One region of the Pyruvatibacter mobilis genome, then DNA from elsewhere that is predicted to be linked to it. Evidence: predicted binding sites of a transcription regulator. Region 1 holds the regulator's gene; the other holds the start of a gene.
The links. The regulator LexA, encoded in region 1, represses DNA repair genes until DNA is damaged. The targets are predictions, from matches to a motif close to TGTTCNNNNTGTGTTCNG.

Region 1 (7,426 bases):
GCTTGGACGGCGCGCCGCACCCTGTCCCTGCTGGCCCCGGCCATGGCGTTCGCCTTCCTGGCGGCGGGATTTGCCTCCGCCGACTGGCGCACGGCGCAGGTGACGGCCCCGGTGATCGTCAAACCCATCTCCTACGCCATGGTATCCGGCACGCTGCTGAGCCGCACAGCGACGGCTTCCGGCGGCGAACGCCTGCTGATTGCCCCGCATGAGGTGGGGCGGCTGACCGCCGACGAGATGCCCGCGCGGCTGCGCATTACCGTCCGTACACAGATAGACGGCGCGCTGCCGGGAGACGTGATCCGCCTGCCCGCCGGGCTGCTGCCGCCGCCGGGACCCGCAGCCCCGGGCGCGTTCGATTTTTCGCGCCAGGCCTTCTTCCGTGAGATCGGGGCCGTGGGCTATGCGCTGGGCAAGGTGGAGGTGGAAGAAAGCTGGCCGGGTGGCTTTGCCGCCTGTCTTGAGTTCTGCGTCAGCCGCCTGCGGGTCAAGCTCACCCATCGTATCGTTGACGCGCTGCCGGCCCCGCGCGGCGCGGTGGCCGCAGCCCTGATGACCGGGGACCGGGGCGGCATTCCCGAAGACATTCTTCAGGATCTGCGGGATGCGGGGCTGGCCCACCTGCTGGCGATCTCCGGGCTGCATATGGCGCTGTTCGCCGGAACGCTGTTCTGGGGCGTGCGGGCGGCGCTGGCCCTGGTGCCGGGGCTGGCGCTGACGGCACCGATCAAGAAATGGGCCGCGGCGCTGGCGCTGGCAGGGGCGGCCGGGTACCTGCTGGTATCAGGTGCCTCCGTCGCCACCCAGCGGGCCTTTGTCATGTTCGCGCTGATCTTCATCGCGGTGCTGACCGACAGGCCGGCGATCACCTTGCGCAACGTGGCGCTGGCCGCCCTCATCATCCTGCTGCTGACGCCGGAGGCCGTGATGGAGGCAAGCTTCCAGATGTCTTTCGCAGCGGCCGCTGCGCTCGTGGCCTTCTATGAAGGCGCGCGCGGCTGGGTCACGCGCCTGTCGCAGGCGGCGGTGGAGCGCGGCTGGGCGGCGCGGGGGGCGCTCTATCTGGGCGGCATCGCGCTCACCTCCATCGTCGCGTCGCTCGCCACGTTTCCCTTTGCCGCGTTTCATTTCAACCGGGTGGTGGATTTCGGCCTTGTCGCCAATCTGGCGGCCCTGCCGCTTGTGGGGTTCATCGTCATGCCCGCCGCGCTGGTGGCCTTCATCCTGATGCCGCTCGGGCTTGAGGCCCTGCCCCTGTGGGTGGCGGGGCAGGGCATCCATGCAATCCTATGGGTCGCCCATCAGGTGGCCTCCTGGCCGGGGGCGGTGTCGCTGCTGCCCGCCATGCCCCAGACGACCCTGGCAGCCATGGCGCTTGGTGGCCTCTGGATGGTGATCTGGGCTGGGCGGCTCAGATGGGCCGGGGTGCTGGGCCCGATGATCGGCATTGTCCTTGCGGTGACGGCGCCGGTGCCGGTGATGCTGGTCGAGCGGGAGGCAAAGCTCGTGGGGCTGCGCCTGCCGGACGGCACGCTCACCCTCAGCAGCAGCCGGTCCGGCAGCTTCAGCGGCGAGGTGTGGCTGCGGCGGGACGCGGACCGGCGTGATGTGGGCGAGGCAGCGGGCGCATTCAGCTGTGACGGACAGGGCTGTGTGCGTGACCATCCGCTGCTGGGCACGGTGAGCCTGGCGCGCAACTGGCAGGCCGCGATGGAAGACTGTCAGCAGGCGGATATTCTGGTGACACCGCTCTACATGCCGCGGCGATGCGCGGCCCCTCTCATCATCGACAGAGGCGTGCTGTCGCGCCGGGGGGCACAGGCGCTTTACCTGGAGGAGGGCGGACACGGGGACGGGGGCCAGCGCCTGCGCCTGCGCGTCATCGCCGCCTGCGATCTTATCGGCGACCGGCCCTGGTCGCACTGTGCACCGCGCAAGTCCTGGGACCCCGGGCCATACTTCCGCCGGAAAGGCGGGTGAGCCTTGTCATCCGCGTGGACCCGCAGGGGAGAAGACCCATGGCACTGTTTTCCTGGTTTCGCCGCCGCACGCCGCCGCCGCCCCAACTGACAGGCGATCCGGCCCACGACATGACGCAGGTGCTGCTGCGCATCGAGGCGCATCTCAGCGACCTCTCGGACCGCTCCCGCCAGCTCGAAAAACTGGACCGGCGCCTGCAGGGAATCGAGACAGCGCTCAGGCAGATCTAGACCGCGTCCCGCCGCCATTGCCGGAGGGATAAGACCACACACTGTCATTCCGCGACGTGATCGCGGAATCCAGGGAGGCTCACTCCGGCCGTGCAGAGGGGCTCTGGGCCCCGCGATCAGGTCGCGGGGTGACGCTTGGGGAAAGACCAAAGAGCAGGCGCGAGCGCTGTGCCCACGTCGGAAGCGAGTGGGCCCTCCGGTCAAGCCGGAGGGATGCGGGTGGGGGCGTGGGGAACGGCTGTGCCTGCGGGGTTAGTAGCGCCGCATGAGGCCCACGAGTTTGCCCTGAACCTTGACCCGTTCGGACGGGAAGATGCGGGTTTCATAGGCCGGGTTGGCGGCTTCGAGTGCGATGGTGTCGCCCTTGCGGCGCAGGCGCTTCAGGGTGGCTTCCTGCTGGTCGATCAGCGCGACGACGATCTCGCCGGAGCCGGCGGTGTCGCAGCGCTGGATGACCACGATGTCGCCGTCGAAGATGCCGGCGTCGATCATCGAATCGCCCTTCACCTCGAGCGCGTAATGCTCACCGGAGCCGAGCAGGCTGGAAGGCACGCCCACATGGTTGCTGTCATCCTGCAGCGCCTCGATGGGCGTACCGGCAGCGATGCGGCCCACCAGCGGCAGGCTCAGGGCGTCGCCCCCTTCAGGCACGGAGGTGTGATTGTCCGGCACGCGGGCGGGTTCGGACAGGCTGCCCTGGATCACGCTGGGCGAGAAACCGCGCTTGGCGGGTGCGCCCCTGCCCTGAGGTGCCGCGGATTCAGGCAGCTTCACCACTTCAAGCGCCCGTGCCCGGTGCGGCATGCGGCGGATGAAGCCGCGCTCCTCAAGCGCCGTGATCAGCCGGTGGATGCCGGACTTGGACCGCAAATCCAGCGCCTCCTTCATTTCATCGAAGGAGGGGGACACGCCGGTCTCCCGGATACGCTCGTGGATAAAGGTCAAAAGCTCGTGCTGCTTGCGCGTCAGCATGCCTCAATGTCTCCCGCAATCCCCGCCGGATGCCAAAGCGGCTGCTGACGCAGCCTGCCCGGCGGGCCTGTGATGCGACCGGGCAGCGGACTGCCCGGCATATGCCCCGGCTGCCCGCCCGCATGCGGCGCTGCCGGAAGGTTGCGGTTTCGTTCGCAAGTTGATGCAAATCAGAACAAAACCAAAACCCTGCAAATGTTCTAGTTTGGTTCTCAAAACCCGTCAAGCGCTAAAGGCAGGACGCGGAACAGGCAAATGAGATGGCGCGGGGAAGGCCGGGTATCAGCCGGCGTCGCGGGTGAAGTCGCCGGACTTGCCGCCGGACTTGCTCAGCAGGCGGACATCCGAAATGACCATCGTCTTGTCGATGGCCTTGAGCATGTCATAGAGCGTGAGACAAGCGACGCTGGCGGCCGTCAGCGCCTCCATCTCGACGCCGGTCTGCCCGGTCGTCCGCACGGTCGCCGTCACGTTGACCGCGTGGTGCTCCGGGTCCGGATCGAAATCCACCGCTGCCTTGCTGACGGGCAGGGGATGGCACAGGGGGATGAGGTCGCTGGTGCGCTTGGCAGCCATGATGCCGGCGATGCGCGCGGTGGCAATGACATCGCCCTTGGGCGCGGTGCCGTCCACCAGCGCGGCGAAGGCCGCGGCCGACATGGCGATACGCCCGCCGGCCACGGCCTCCCGCTTGGTGACGGCCTTTTCCGAGACATCGACCATGGCCGCGTTGCCGCGGGCGTCGAGATGGGTCAGGCCGTCTTTTGTCATCCGGGAGATGCTCCTGGCGTCAGATGTCCCGCCGCATGACGCAGCGATGGGTGAGGCCGACTTCCGCTTCGTGGTTGGCCACGAGAATAAGAGCCGGTGTCAGCTCGGTTTCCGCGAGGATACGAAATCCCGCCGTCTCGTAAAACGGCGCATTCCACGGGACATTGGTGAAGGTGGACAGGGTGACGGCCTCAAGCCCGCGCGCCTTTGCTTCGGCGGCCACCGTCTCCACCAGCGCCCGGCCAAGCCCCTTGCCGCCGTGATCCGGGTCCATGCCCAGCTCATAGAGGTGAAGCGCGTTGTCGAGCACACCGCAGATCGCAAAGCCCACCGGCACGTCACCGGGACCGGCCATCACGAAGGCGAGGCCGAGCCGGACATGGGCACGATAGGCATCTGTGGAATGGGGGGGATGATCCGTGACCGCGGGGTGCGGGCTGTCGCCGAACAGCACAGCGGCGCGGTCTTCAAGATCAGGAAGGAGCCCGGCCTCGTCCATGCGGGCCTGGCGGATGGTGTAACCGTCGGGGAGAGAAACTGATGCTATGGATCTTATCCTTTCTTCAGGGGCGCCCGGTAAGAAGGGCGCGTGTGGCTGCGGCAACATCCTGCTGCCGCATCAGACTTTCGCCGACCAGATAGGCACGCACGCCTGACCCGGCAAGGCGGAGAATATCATCATGGTCGGCGATACCGCTCTCGCCGACAATCAACCTGTCGTTACCGATGCGCGGTGCCAGCTCCTCGGTGGTGGCAAGCGTCGTCTCGAAGGTGCGCAGATTGCGGTTGTTGATGCCGATCATTCGGCAATCCAGCTTGAGCGCGCGGGTCAGCTCGTCGCCGTCATGCACCTCAACGAGCGCATCCATCCCGAAATCACGCGCAGCGGCCGCAAGGTCCGCGGCTTCCGCGTCCGTCGTGCTGGCCATGATGATGAGGATGCAATCGGCCCCCATGGCACGCGCCTCGGCCACCTGATAGGGCTCGAACAGGAAGTCCTTGCGCAGGACCGGCAGCGAACACGCCTCGCGCGCGGCAATGAGATAATCCGTGCAGCCCTGAAAGGACGGCGTGTCGGTGAGGACCGACAGGCAGGCTGCACCGCCCTCTTCATAGGCGCGGGCATGGGCCGGCGGGTCGAAATCAGCCCGGATCAGCCCCTTGGACGGGCTTGCCTTCTTGATCTCGGCAATCAGTCCGTAGCCGGACGACATCTTGTTCTCCAGCGCTGCCGCAAACGGGCGCACGGGCGGGGCGTCGGCGGCGCGACGCTCCATCTCCGCCTGCGGCACGGCCTGACGTGCGGCTTCGATTTCCTCGCGCTTGTAGGCGGCGATGCGGGTGAGAATGTCGGTCATGTGACTTGCCCTGAAATCAGCTCTGGTTGCTGGCGGTCACCAGCGCGTCAAGCGCAGCCCGCGCCTTGCCGCCGTCAATGGCGGCTTCAGCCTGCCGGGCACCGGCCTGCAGCGTGTCCGCATGGCCTGCCACCTTAAGGGCGGCGGCTGCGTTCAGCACCACGATATCGCGATAGGCGCCCTTCTTGCCGTCAAGCAGGGCGGACAGCGCTGCTGCATTAACACCGGCGTCCCCACCCACAAGGTCAGCCGCCGCGGCGCGCGCAAGGCCCGCATCTTCCGGCACCACCTCGTAATTGCGCACGACACCGTCAGCCAGCTCGCTGACATAGGTGGTGCCGGTCGTCGTCATCTCGTCGAGCCCGTCGTCCCCATGCACCACCATGGCATGGGTCGCGCCGAGATTTTGCAGCACATGCGCCAGCGGCTCGCACAGGGCGCGGTCATAGACGCCGATGAGCTGGCGCCTGGTGCCGGCGGGGTTGGAGAGCGGGCCGAGCACGTTGAAGATCGTCCGCGTACCAAGTTCCGTCCGTACCGGACCCACATGCTTCATCGCCGCATGGTGCTGCGGGGCAAACATGAACCCGACGCCTGCGGTGTCGATGCAGCGGGCGATGGCATCCGGCTCAAGCTCGAGCCTGACACCGAGCGCGCGCAGCACATCCGCCGAGCCGGACTTGGAGGTGAGCGCCTTGTTGCCATGCTTGGCGACCTTGACGCCCGCGCCCGCCGCCACGAAGGCGACGGCGGTGGAAATATTGTAGGTGCCGGACGCATCGCCGCCCGTGCCGCAGGTGTCGATCGCATCGGCCGGGGCGGGCACATGCAGCGCCATCTCGCGCATGACACTGGCAGCGCCCGTGATCTCGTCCACCGTCTCGCCGCGCACACGCAGGGCCATCAGAAAGGCTCCGATCTGCGCCGGGGACGCCTCGCCCGACATGATGATCTCGAAGGCGGTCTTGGCGTGGCCCGCGTCAAGCGCGTTGCCGGCGCCCACATGGGCCAGGATGGTCTTGAAGTCGCTCATGCGGTTTTCCGTTCAGGCTGGCCTGGTCAGGCCGGTTCTTTGGTCCGCGCGGCGTTGAAGTCCGCGGCCATGTCGAGGAAGTTCTTCAACAGCGCGTGGCCGTGCTCGGACGCGATGCTCTCCGGGTGGAACTGCACGCCATGCACCGGATGCGTCTTGTGCTGCAGCCCCATGATAATGCCGTCATCGGTCCGGGCGGTGACTTCCAGGCTGTCGGGCAGGGTGGCCGGGTCCACCACCAGCGAGTGATAGCGGGTCGCCTCGAAATCCTTGTTGAGGCCCTTGAACACGCCCTTGCCGTCATGATGGACGGTGCTCATCTTGCCGTGCATCAGCGTCGGCGCGCGCACCACGTCGCCGCCATAGATCTGGCCGATGGTCTGATGGCCGAGGCACACGCCCATGATCGGCACCTCGCCCGCGGCCTTCTCCACCAGTTCAAGACAGATGCCGGCCTTGTCCGGATCGCACGGGCCCGGCGACAGCACGATGGCATCCGGCTTCATCGCCAGTGCCTCGTCGGCGGTGATCTTGTCATTGCGCACGACCTTCACCTCCGCCCCAAGCTCGCCGAGGAAATGGACGAGGTTGTAGGTGAAGCTGTCGTAATTATCGATGAGCAGCAGCATGGCGGCGCTCCAGAGAAGGACGGGACGTGCGGAGGCAACATATAGGGGCCTCCATGGCCGCGACGCAAGGAAACCCGCAGCTCTCGGGGGCCTGCACGGAGGGCTTCCGAACGCCCGGCACCGACTCAGATGACGCGGCGCCGGGCAGGGCGGTCAGCCCCGAAGCCGCGCCATGACAGGCAATGGGCGATCTATCCCCAGATTTCTGCGGTTTTTGGCGCGGCATGGAATTGTCCGCCACAACATGTAGTGTTAATAAAACCTTAATGCGCATGATCTGCACATGGTCGGCACACGATCTGGGCAGGTAATGGACATGATGCGGGGCGGCCCGCATCTGATTGGGGGATGAGAGGCGCGTGGCAAAGGCCCGGTCATTTACGGATCGACTGAAGCACGCCTTTGCCGTGCCCCGGCCCGTGCGTGCGCCGCTGGCCCTGGTCATGCCGTTCG
Region 2 (7,426 bases), 590 kb from region 1:
TCATGACCAATCTCTGGCTCTACCGCCTCCGCCTCGGCCAGCCCTCCCCCTCCCTCGACCAGGCCGCCTCCGGCGACTGGCCCGTCTACGCCCCGGTAGAACGCGCCGGCGTCACCCTGCAAAACGCCTCCCGGCTCTAAGCAGCCGTCAGGCGCGCAGGCCAGCCGCAAGAGATCCTCCGGTCAAGCCGGAGGATGAGCGGCGTATTTGCGGCAAAGCCTTCAAGCAAAATCACCTCGCCCCCTTGGGGGAGAGGTCGGTGCGCAGCACCGGGTGAGGGGGATGGAAGGCAGCTGCCGGAAAAACCTCACATAAACGCCGCAGCGCCCCCTCACCCTCCCACGCGCTGACCGCGCGCGGGCCCCTCCCTCTCCCCCAAGGGGGCGAGGGAAAACAACCATCCACCGCCCTCCCCCGGCTTCACCGGTATATCCATGCCGCACGCTCTGATGGGCCCTCCGGTCAAGCCGGAGGGCGAGCGGATTTCTTGGCGGCCCCGCGCTCAACCGCTGAACGTGTCAAAGACCCCACCCCGTCGCAGAATGTGTGGACCCACCCCCAACCGCTTTCCCTCCGGCTTGACCGGAGGGCCTATCGGAGGCGGCGGATGCCCTCAGCCTTCCGCCACACGGCATGATCCGCGCCGCTGTCCACGTCGGACAGCTGCTCCAGCAGCGCCACGCGCGCGTCACCGAAATTGGCGAGGGTCTCGTCGCGCTCCCGGCCGCTGGACCAGGTGACGCCCTCAAACGGCCGCAACACACGCGGCAGGCGTTTCTGGCCGATGAGCCAGTATCCTCCGTCTACGGACGGCCCCATCACCGCATGATGACTGCCCAGCGCCTTGAACGCCGCGGTGATGTGGCGGCGGGAGATATCGGGAATGTCACTGCCGATGATGACCACCGGACCTGCTGGCGCCTGATCGAACACGCGCTGCATCCTGTCGCCGAGGTCCCCCTCCCCTTGCGGCACTACGGCATGGGCATCCTGCAGCCAGGGTGCGTCCGGCACGGCTTCCGTATCCGGGCTGGCGGCAATGATCGTGCGCCAACGCGGGTCCGCGCCGAGACGCCGGATGAGCCGCGCCAGCGCCACGCGGTAAAAGCGCGTCGCTTCCACATAGCCCACGTCGCGGGCCAGGCGCGTCTTCACGCGGCCAAGCACCGGCGTCTTGGCCATGATCACGAGGCTGTGCTGCATGAATGGGTCTGCCCTAGCGGCGGGAATAGATACGCGCGATGCGGTCCGGATTGACGCCGAGATAATAGAGCATCAGGCACATCGCATTGCGTGACGATCGCGCGAGGTAGCCGTCATTGAGGTAGCGCTCGGGGCTGGTGACGGCGGGCGTGCGCAGGAAGACGAGCCGCCTGCGGCCGATGCGGCGCACAAGGTCCACGTCTTCCATGATCTGGAACGGGCGGTAGCCGCCGAGTTCGTCATAGAGCTTGCGCGACACAAGCAGGCCCTGGTCGCCATAGGGCAGGCCGAACAGCCAGCAGCGCCAGGCCACCACGCGCTCCAGCATGCGGGCCCAGAAGGAAAAATCATCGAGCGCGAATTTGAACACGGCGGCGAAGCTCGTGCCCTTCTCACCGCGCTTTTCCAGCCGCTCCAGCAGGGTCTCCACTTCCTCGTCCCAGCCGGGCTGGAGCACCGTGTCGGCGTGCAGGAACAACAGCCATTCGCCGCGGGCCGCCTGGGCGCCGGCCGCAAGCTGCGTGCCGCGGCCTTTGGGCGCCTTCACGATCTTGGCGCCCGCCGTCTCCGCGATCCCCAGCGTGCCGTCGTCGGAGCCGCCATCGGCGATCACCACGTCCTTCACCAGCCCGCGCACGGTCGGGCGGATCAGGGCCGCCAGGGTGCGGGTCAGGCTCTTTTCGGCATTGAGAGTTGGAATCACGACGCTCAGCATGCGGCGCACTCTAGCGCCAAAATGCTGCGCCCGCGAAAGTCTGCGGATGTTAACCTAAATGTTCTTGTCTTGTTCTTATTGATATGATTTTATTCCTCACATGATGAGGACGGCGCACATGAACAGGATCGGCAACACGGTGCGGGCGGATGACACCCCCCAAGCCGCCGAGCCGGCGCGCGCCGCGACCATGCCGGTGTTCCCGCTGACTGCCCCCCAATCCGGTCAGCCGGGGACGCCTGCCTCCTTGCCCGCAGATGACAGGGGCCAACGCCCACCCCCACGCCCTGTCACCCGCCCTGTATTCGGGCCGGGCAGCAGCCTCCCCCCCAATGCCCTGAGGAAGCTGCAGGAGGCCGAGAAAGGTCGCGGCGCGCGTTCCAACCGGTCCGGGCGCTTCGAGCACCGGGCCGCGGAGGCGTTTGACGATGGATGGGACATTGAAGAGGACGACCGTCCGCTTCGCACCCATGTCAGCGACGAAGCGGCCCGGACCATCATCACCCGCAACCAGTCGCCGGACATTTCCTTCGACCGCTCCATCAATCCCTATCGGGGCTGCGAGCATGGCTGCGTCTATTGTTTCGCGCGGCCAACCCATTCCTATATGGGCCTGTCCGCCGGGCTAGACTTTGAGAGCAAGCTGTTTGCCAAGCCGAACGCTGCAAAGCTCCTGCGGCGGGAACTGGCGAAGCCCGGCTATGAGCCGCGGGTGATCGCCATCGGCACCAACACCGATCCCTACCAGCCCATCGAGCGGGAGCGGCGGATCACGCGCCAGGTGCTGGAGGTGCTGGCCGAGCACAAGCACCCGGTCGGCATCGTCACCAAGTCGGCGCTGGTCACCCGCGATATCGACATTCTGAGCGAGATGGCGCGGGAGGGCCTCGTCAAGGTGGCGATTTCCGTCACCACCCTGGACGGCAAGCTGGCGCGGGCCATGGAACCGCGTGCCTCGACGCCCGGGCGGCGGCTGGACGCGATCCGGCAGCTGTCGGAGGCGGGCATTCCGGCGGGACTCATGGTGGCCCCGGTGATCCCGGCGCTGAACGACCACGAGATCGAGGCCATCCTCAAGGCCGGTGCCCGCATGGGCGCGCGGGAAGCGGGCTATGTGCTCTTACGCCTGCCGCTGGAGATCAAGGACCTGTTCGCCGAATGGCTGGAGGATGTGACCCCCAACCGCGCGGCGCGGGTGATGAAGATCATCCGCGATATGCGCGGCGGCAAGGATTACGACGCCGAGTGGGGCAAGCGGATGACCGGTGCCGGGCCCTATGCGTGGACCATTTCGCGGCGCTTTGCGCTCGCCATGGAACGCTGCGGCCTGTCGCGCCAGCGCCTGCCCCTGCGGACCGATCTTTTCGAAGTGCCCGGCGGGGCACCGAAGCAGCTGGCGCTGCTGTGACACATATTCTCTGACATTACCTCCCAGTTCTTTTTTTACGGCGCATCCCGCGTCATGCTTCTTCTCACCCAACTGCATTGTCCTTTGCATTGTCCTTCACAGCGGGGCCGTTATGCTCCCGCGCCATGACCCGGATGTCCCATGCGCATGGTCCTGATTTCTCCCTCGAACTGGCGGCAGACCGCGCGCCCGTCTGCGGGGTGGACGAGGCGGGCCGGGGCCCCTGGGCCGGGCCGGTCGTGGCGGCCGCCGTCATCCTCGACCCGGACGCCATCCCCGAGGGCATCAACGACTCCAAGAAGCTCACCGAAGCGCGCCGTGATGCGCTGGCTTGCGACATACGCGCGTCAGCTCTCGTGGGGGTGGGCGCGGCGTCTGCGGACGAAATCGATCAGCTGAACATCCGCCAGGCGACCTTCCTCGCCATGCGCCGGGCGGTTGCCGCCCTGCCGCAACCACCGGCCCATGCGCTGGTGGACGGGCGGGACGCGCCGGACATCGGCTGCGCCTGCGAGGCCGTCATCAAGGGCGACGGGCGGTCCCTGTCGATCGCGGCCGCCTCCATCATCGCCAAGACGGTGCGCGACAGAATGATGGTGGAGCTCGACACCACCCTGCCCGGCTATGGGTTTGCCCGCCACAAGGGCTATGGCACCCGGGCGCACCGCGAGGCGCTTGCGCAGCTCGGCGTTACGCCTCATCACCGCCGCAGCTACGCGCCAATCCGCGCAATTCTTCAGGATGCGGACAGCCCTTCTTAATCCTTCACACGCGCCCACACGGGGCGGTGACAGGCTCTCACGGCGAGTTGACGCCGCGTGGCGTTGATCGCCCGCGCGGCGGCGTCCATATGGCGCGCGCTGCCGGCACAGGCCGACGGCCAACCATCGTGGAATGCCCGCCCGTTGGACTGGGAGGCGTCGCGCCACGCAACCTGGATAAGGATCTTTTCCATGAGCGCATCTGATGAACTGAAGAAGCTGGCCCCCCTCGGCGAGACCAAGCCCGACGTGATGAAGGCCTTTGTTGCTTTCGACACCGCCGTGATGGCTGACGGCGCCCTGCCGAAGAAGACCAAGGAACTGATCGCGGTCGCCGTGGCGCTGACGACCCAGTGCCAGTACTGCCTGGCGATCCACACCGACATGGCCAAGAAGGCCGGCGCCACCACCGAAGAACTGGCTGAAGCCTCCTTCGTGGCCGCCGCCCTGCGTGCCGGTGCCGCAATTACCCACAGCGCCAACCACGTGGTGGACGGCAAGTAAGGGACCGGCCTCAAAGCCTTTGTCCCAAAGGAGCGGCCGCGTCTTGCCTTCGGGCGTATCCAGGCGCGGCCGCTGACTTATCCACTGGCTGTGGATATTTACTGTTGACAAAATCGAATCGATTAGATTCCCGTTAACCTTGGTTAACACATTGAATCTTATAAAAGATTCTTGACGGTGATTCGTGTCTGACTCAAAATCCGCCCCAACAACAGGTTCCTTGGGGGGCGTATGCGTACCAAAAGCACCCGCACGACATCTCGTGCGGCCACCAGAAAATCCGTCTCGAAGTCTGCCTCGAAGAGCGTGTCCCGCACGGCGCCTCAGGCCCGGGCCGCTGCGCGCGCGCCGCTGCCGGTGAACACGATCATCAATGGGGACAGCATCGAGGAGCTGGCCAAGCTGCCCGACGCCTCGGTGGACCTGGTCTTCGCGGATCCGCCCTACAATCTCCAGCTCGAAGGTGAGCTGCTGCGTCCCAACAACACCCGCGTCGACGGTGTTGACCAGGAGTGGGACCAGTTCGCGTCCTTTGCCGAATACGACAAGTTCACCCGCGCATGGCTGGCTGAAGCGCACCGCGTGCTCAAGCCCACCGGCACGCTGTGGGTGATCGGCTCCTATCACAACATCTTCCGGGTCGGCGTGGCGCTTCAGGATCTGGGCTTCTGGGTGCTCAACGACATTGTGTGGCGCAAGTCCAACCCGATGCCGAATTTCCGTGGCCGGCGCTTCACCAATGCGCATGAGACCATGATCTGGGCGTCAAAGGACCGGAACGCCAAGGGCTACACCTTCAATTACGACGCCATGAAGGCGCTCAACGATGACTTGCAGATGCGGTCGGACTGGGTGCTGCCGATCTGCTCCGGCGGTGAGCGGCTGAAGGATGACCAGGGCAACAAGGCGCACCCCACCCAGAAGCCGGAATCGCTTCTGCACCGGGTGATCCTCGCCTCGTCCAATCCGGGCGATGTGGTGCTCGACCCGTTCTTCGGCACCGGCACCACCGGCGCCGTGGCCAAGAAGCTCAACCGCAAATATGTGGGCATTGAGCGTGATGCTCAGTATGCGGAGGTGGCGCGCAAGCGCATCGACCGCATCAGCCATGCGGACCCCGAGAGCCTCGAGGTCACCCAGGGCAAGCGCGCCCAGCCGCGGGTGCCCTTCGGCACGCTGGTCGAGCGCGGCATGATCGAGCCGGGCACGGTGCTTTATGGGCCGGGCAAGCGGTTCAAGGCCAAGGTGCGTGCCGACGGGTCGCTGGTGGTGACGGGGGCCTCCGGCTCCATCCACAAGATCGGCGCCCATGTGCAGGGTCAGGAAGCCTGTAACGGCTGGACCTTCTGGCACCTCAAGACCGATGCCGGCCTGACCCCAATCGACGTCCTGCGCCAGCAGGTGCGTGCGGAAGGCAGCGTCTAGGCCCGGCCCAGCGCACGCCACACCCTCAGATAGACCCTCCGGTCAAGCCGGAGGGAAAGCGGAGTGGGGGCGTTAATCTCTTCCCCCCAACCGCTCGCCCTCCGGCTTGACCGGAGGGCCCATGGGAGGCTGCGGGAAAACCCGGCCTATTTCCTGCGGCGGAACTGCTTCGCCGCGTCCGGGTCCGCGTGCGCAACCACCTTGCGCATGACGGTCGGCAGGGCCCGCGCGGTCAGGCTATCCACCGGCACCCACTCTCCTTCCGCCTGCGGACGGTCAGCGACTTCGGCCCTGTAGACCACAAGCTCGAGCGCGAAATGGGTGAAGACGTGGCGAACCGTGCCGGGCAGCACCTCCCAGGGCGCCTCCGCCGGGGCGTGAGGCAGATGGTCCACCGCCTTCTGCTCCCGCCATTCCGTGCCCGGCACTTCGTCCATGCCGCCCAGCAGGCCCTTGGGCGGACGGGTGCGCAGCAGCACATGCCCCTTGCCGTCGGTCAGCCAGAAGGCCGCGCCATGGCGGGTCGGCTTTTCCTTTTTTGGCGGCTTCACAGGCAGGGTTTCGGCAATGCCCTGAGCGGCTGCCGCGCATATATCCGTCCACGGACAAAGGCTGCAGGCAGGCTTCTTCGGCGAACAGAGCGTCGCCCCCAAATCCATCGTTGCCTGGGCGAAGTCGCCGGGCCTTGTGTCAGGTACAAGCGTGCGCAGCCTGTCCCTGATCTCAGCTTTTGCCGCGGGCAGCGGCGTGGTGATCGCAAAAAGGCGCGAGATGACCCGCTCCACATTGCCGTCCATCACAGCCGCCGGCTCATCAAAAGCAATCGCCGCAATGGCGGCAGCCGTATAGGGCCCAACGCCCGGCAGCGCGAGCAGCCCTTCTTCCGTCTGTGGAAAGATGCCACCCAGTTCCCCTGCCACCATCCTTGCGCAGGCATGCAGGTTGCGCGCGCGGCTGTAATAGCCAAGCCCCGCCCAGGCGCTCATCACCTCTGCCGTGTCCGCTGCTGCCAGGTCTTTGACGCGCGGCCAGCGGGCGAGGAAATCCTCGAAATAGGGCCCCACGGTCTTCACCGTGGTTTGTTGCAGCATGATCTCGGACAGCCACACACCGTAAGGATCAGGCCTCCTCCCGCGCGCGCGTGCCAGGGGGCTCACACGCCAGGGCAGGTCGCGGGCGTGGCGGTCATACCAGTCCAGCAGCCGCCCGGCGGGACTGCCGCCCGGGTCCTGCCCCACCGAAGCCAGTCCGGCCCGCGCCATCTGGTTGCCCGATTTTCCGGCCAAGGAAGGTCCATCCACGTTTTTGTGATCGCCAGCGTCGCTTTGCACACTTAGCATGCGTTTGTCTGGCGTCTAGCCTTTCACATGCCTCTCAGGAGGCGCGTTTCACCGCCGTTCCGACAGGACC

Region 2: HG718_RS10050 (TIGR04283 family arsenosugar biosynthesis glycosyltransferase) is a predicted target of LexA. The motif match lies at 1,978-1,995, and genes of this name have one in related genera.

What each region holds. Positions count from the first base shown of each region.
Region 1 is NZ_CP051630.1:1,571,868-1,579,293, reverse strand. Features, by position in the region: gene HG718_RS07515 (ComEC/Rec2 family competence protein) at 1-1,980, shown strand, start outside; gene HG718_RS07510 (hypothetical protein) at 2,019-2,210, shown strand; gene lexA (transcriptional repressor LexA) at 2,463-3,182, opposite strand; gene moaC (cyclic pyranopterin monophosphate synthase MoaC) at 3,465-3,953, opposite strand; gene HG718_RS07495 (GNAT family N-acetyltransferase) at 3,973-4,452, opposite strand; gene trpC (indole-3-glycerol phosphate synthase TrpC) at 4,517-5,311, opposite strand; gene trpD (anthranilate phosphoribosyltransferase) at 5,328-6,344, opposite strand; gene HG718_RS07480 (anthranilate synthase component II) at 6,371-6,973, opposite strand; gene HG718_RS07475 (divergent polysaccharide deacetylase family protein) at 7,333-7,426, shown strand, end outside.
Region 2 is NZ_CP051630.1:2,159,055-2,166,480, forward strand. Features, by position in the region: gene HG718_RS10040 (lytic transglycosylase domain-containing protein) at 1-140, shown strand, start outside; gene HG718_RS10045 (TIGR04282 family arsenosugar biosynthesis glycosyltransferase) at 592-1,203, opposite strand; gene HG718_RS10050 (TIGR04283 family arsenosugar biosynthesis glycosyltransferase) at 1,217-1,918, opposite strand; gene HG718_RS10055 (PA0069 family radical SAM protein) at 2,109-3,326, shown strand; gene HG718_RS10060 (ribonuclease HII) at 3,452-4,087, shown strand; gene HG718_RS10065 (hypothetical protein) at 4,084-4,281, opposite strand; gene HG718_RS10070 (carboxymuconolactone decarboxylase family protein) at 4,280-4,591, shown strand; gene HG718_RS10075 (site-specific DNA-methyltransferase) at 4,823-6,016, shown strand; gene mutY (A/G-specific adenine glycosylase) at 6,163-7,278, opposite strand.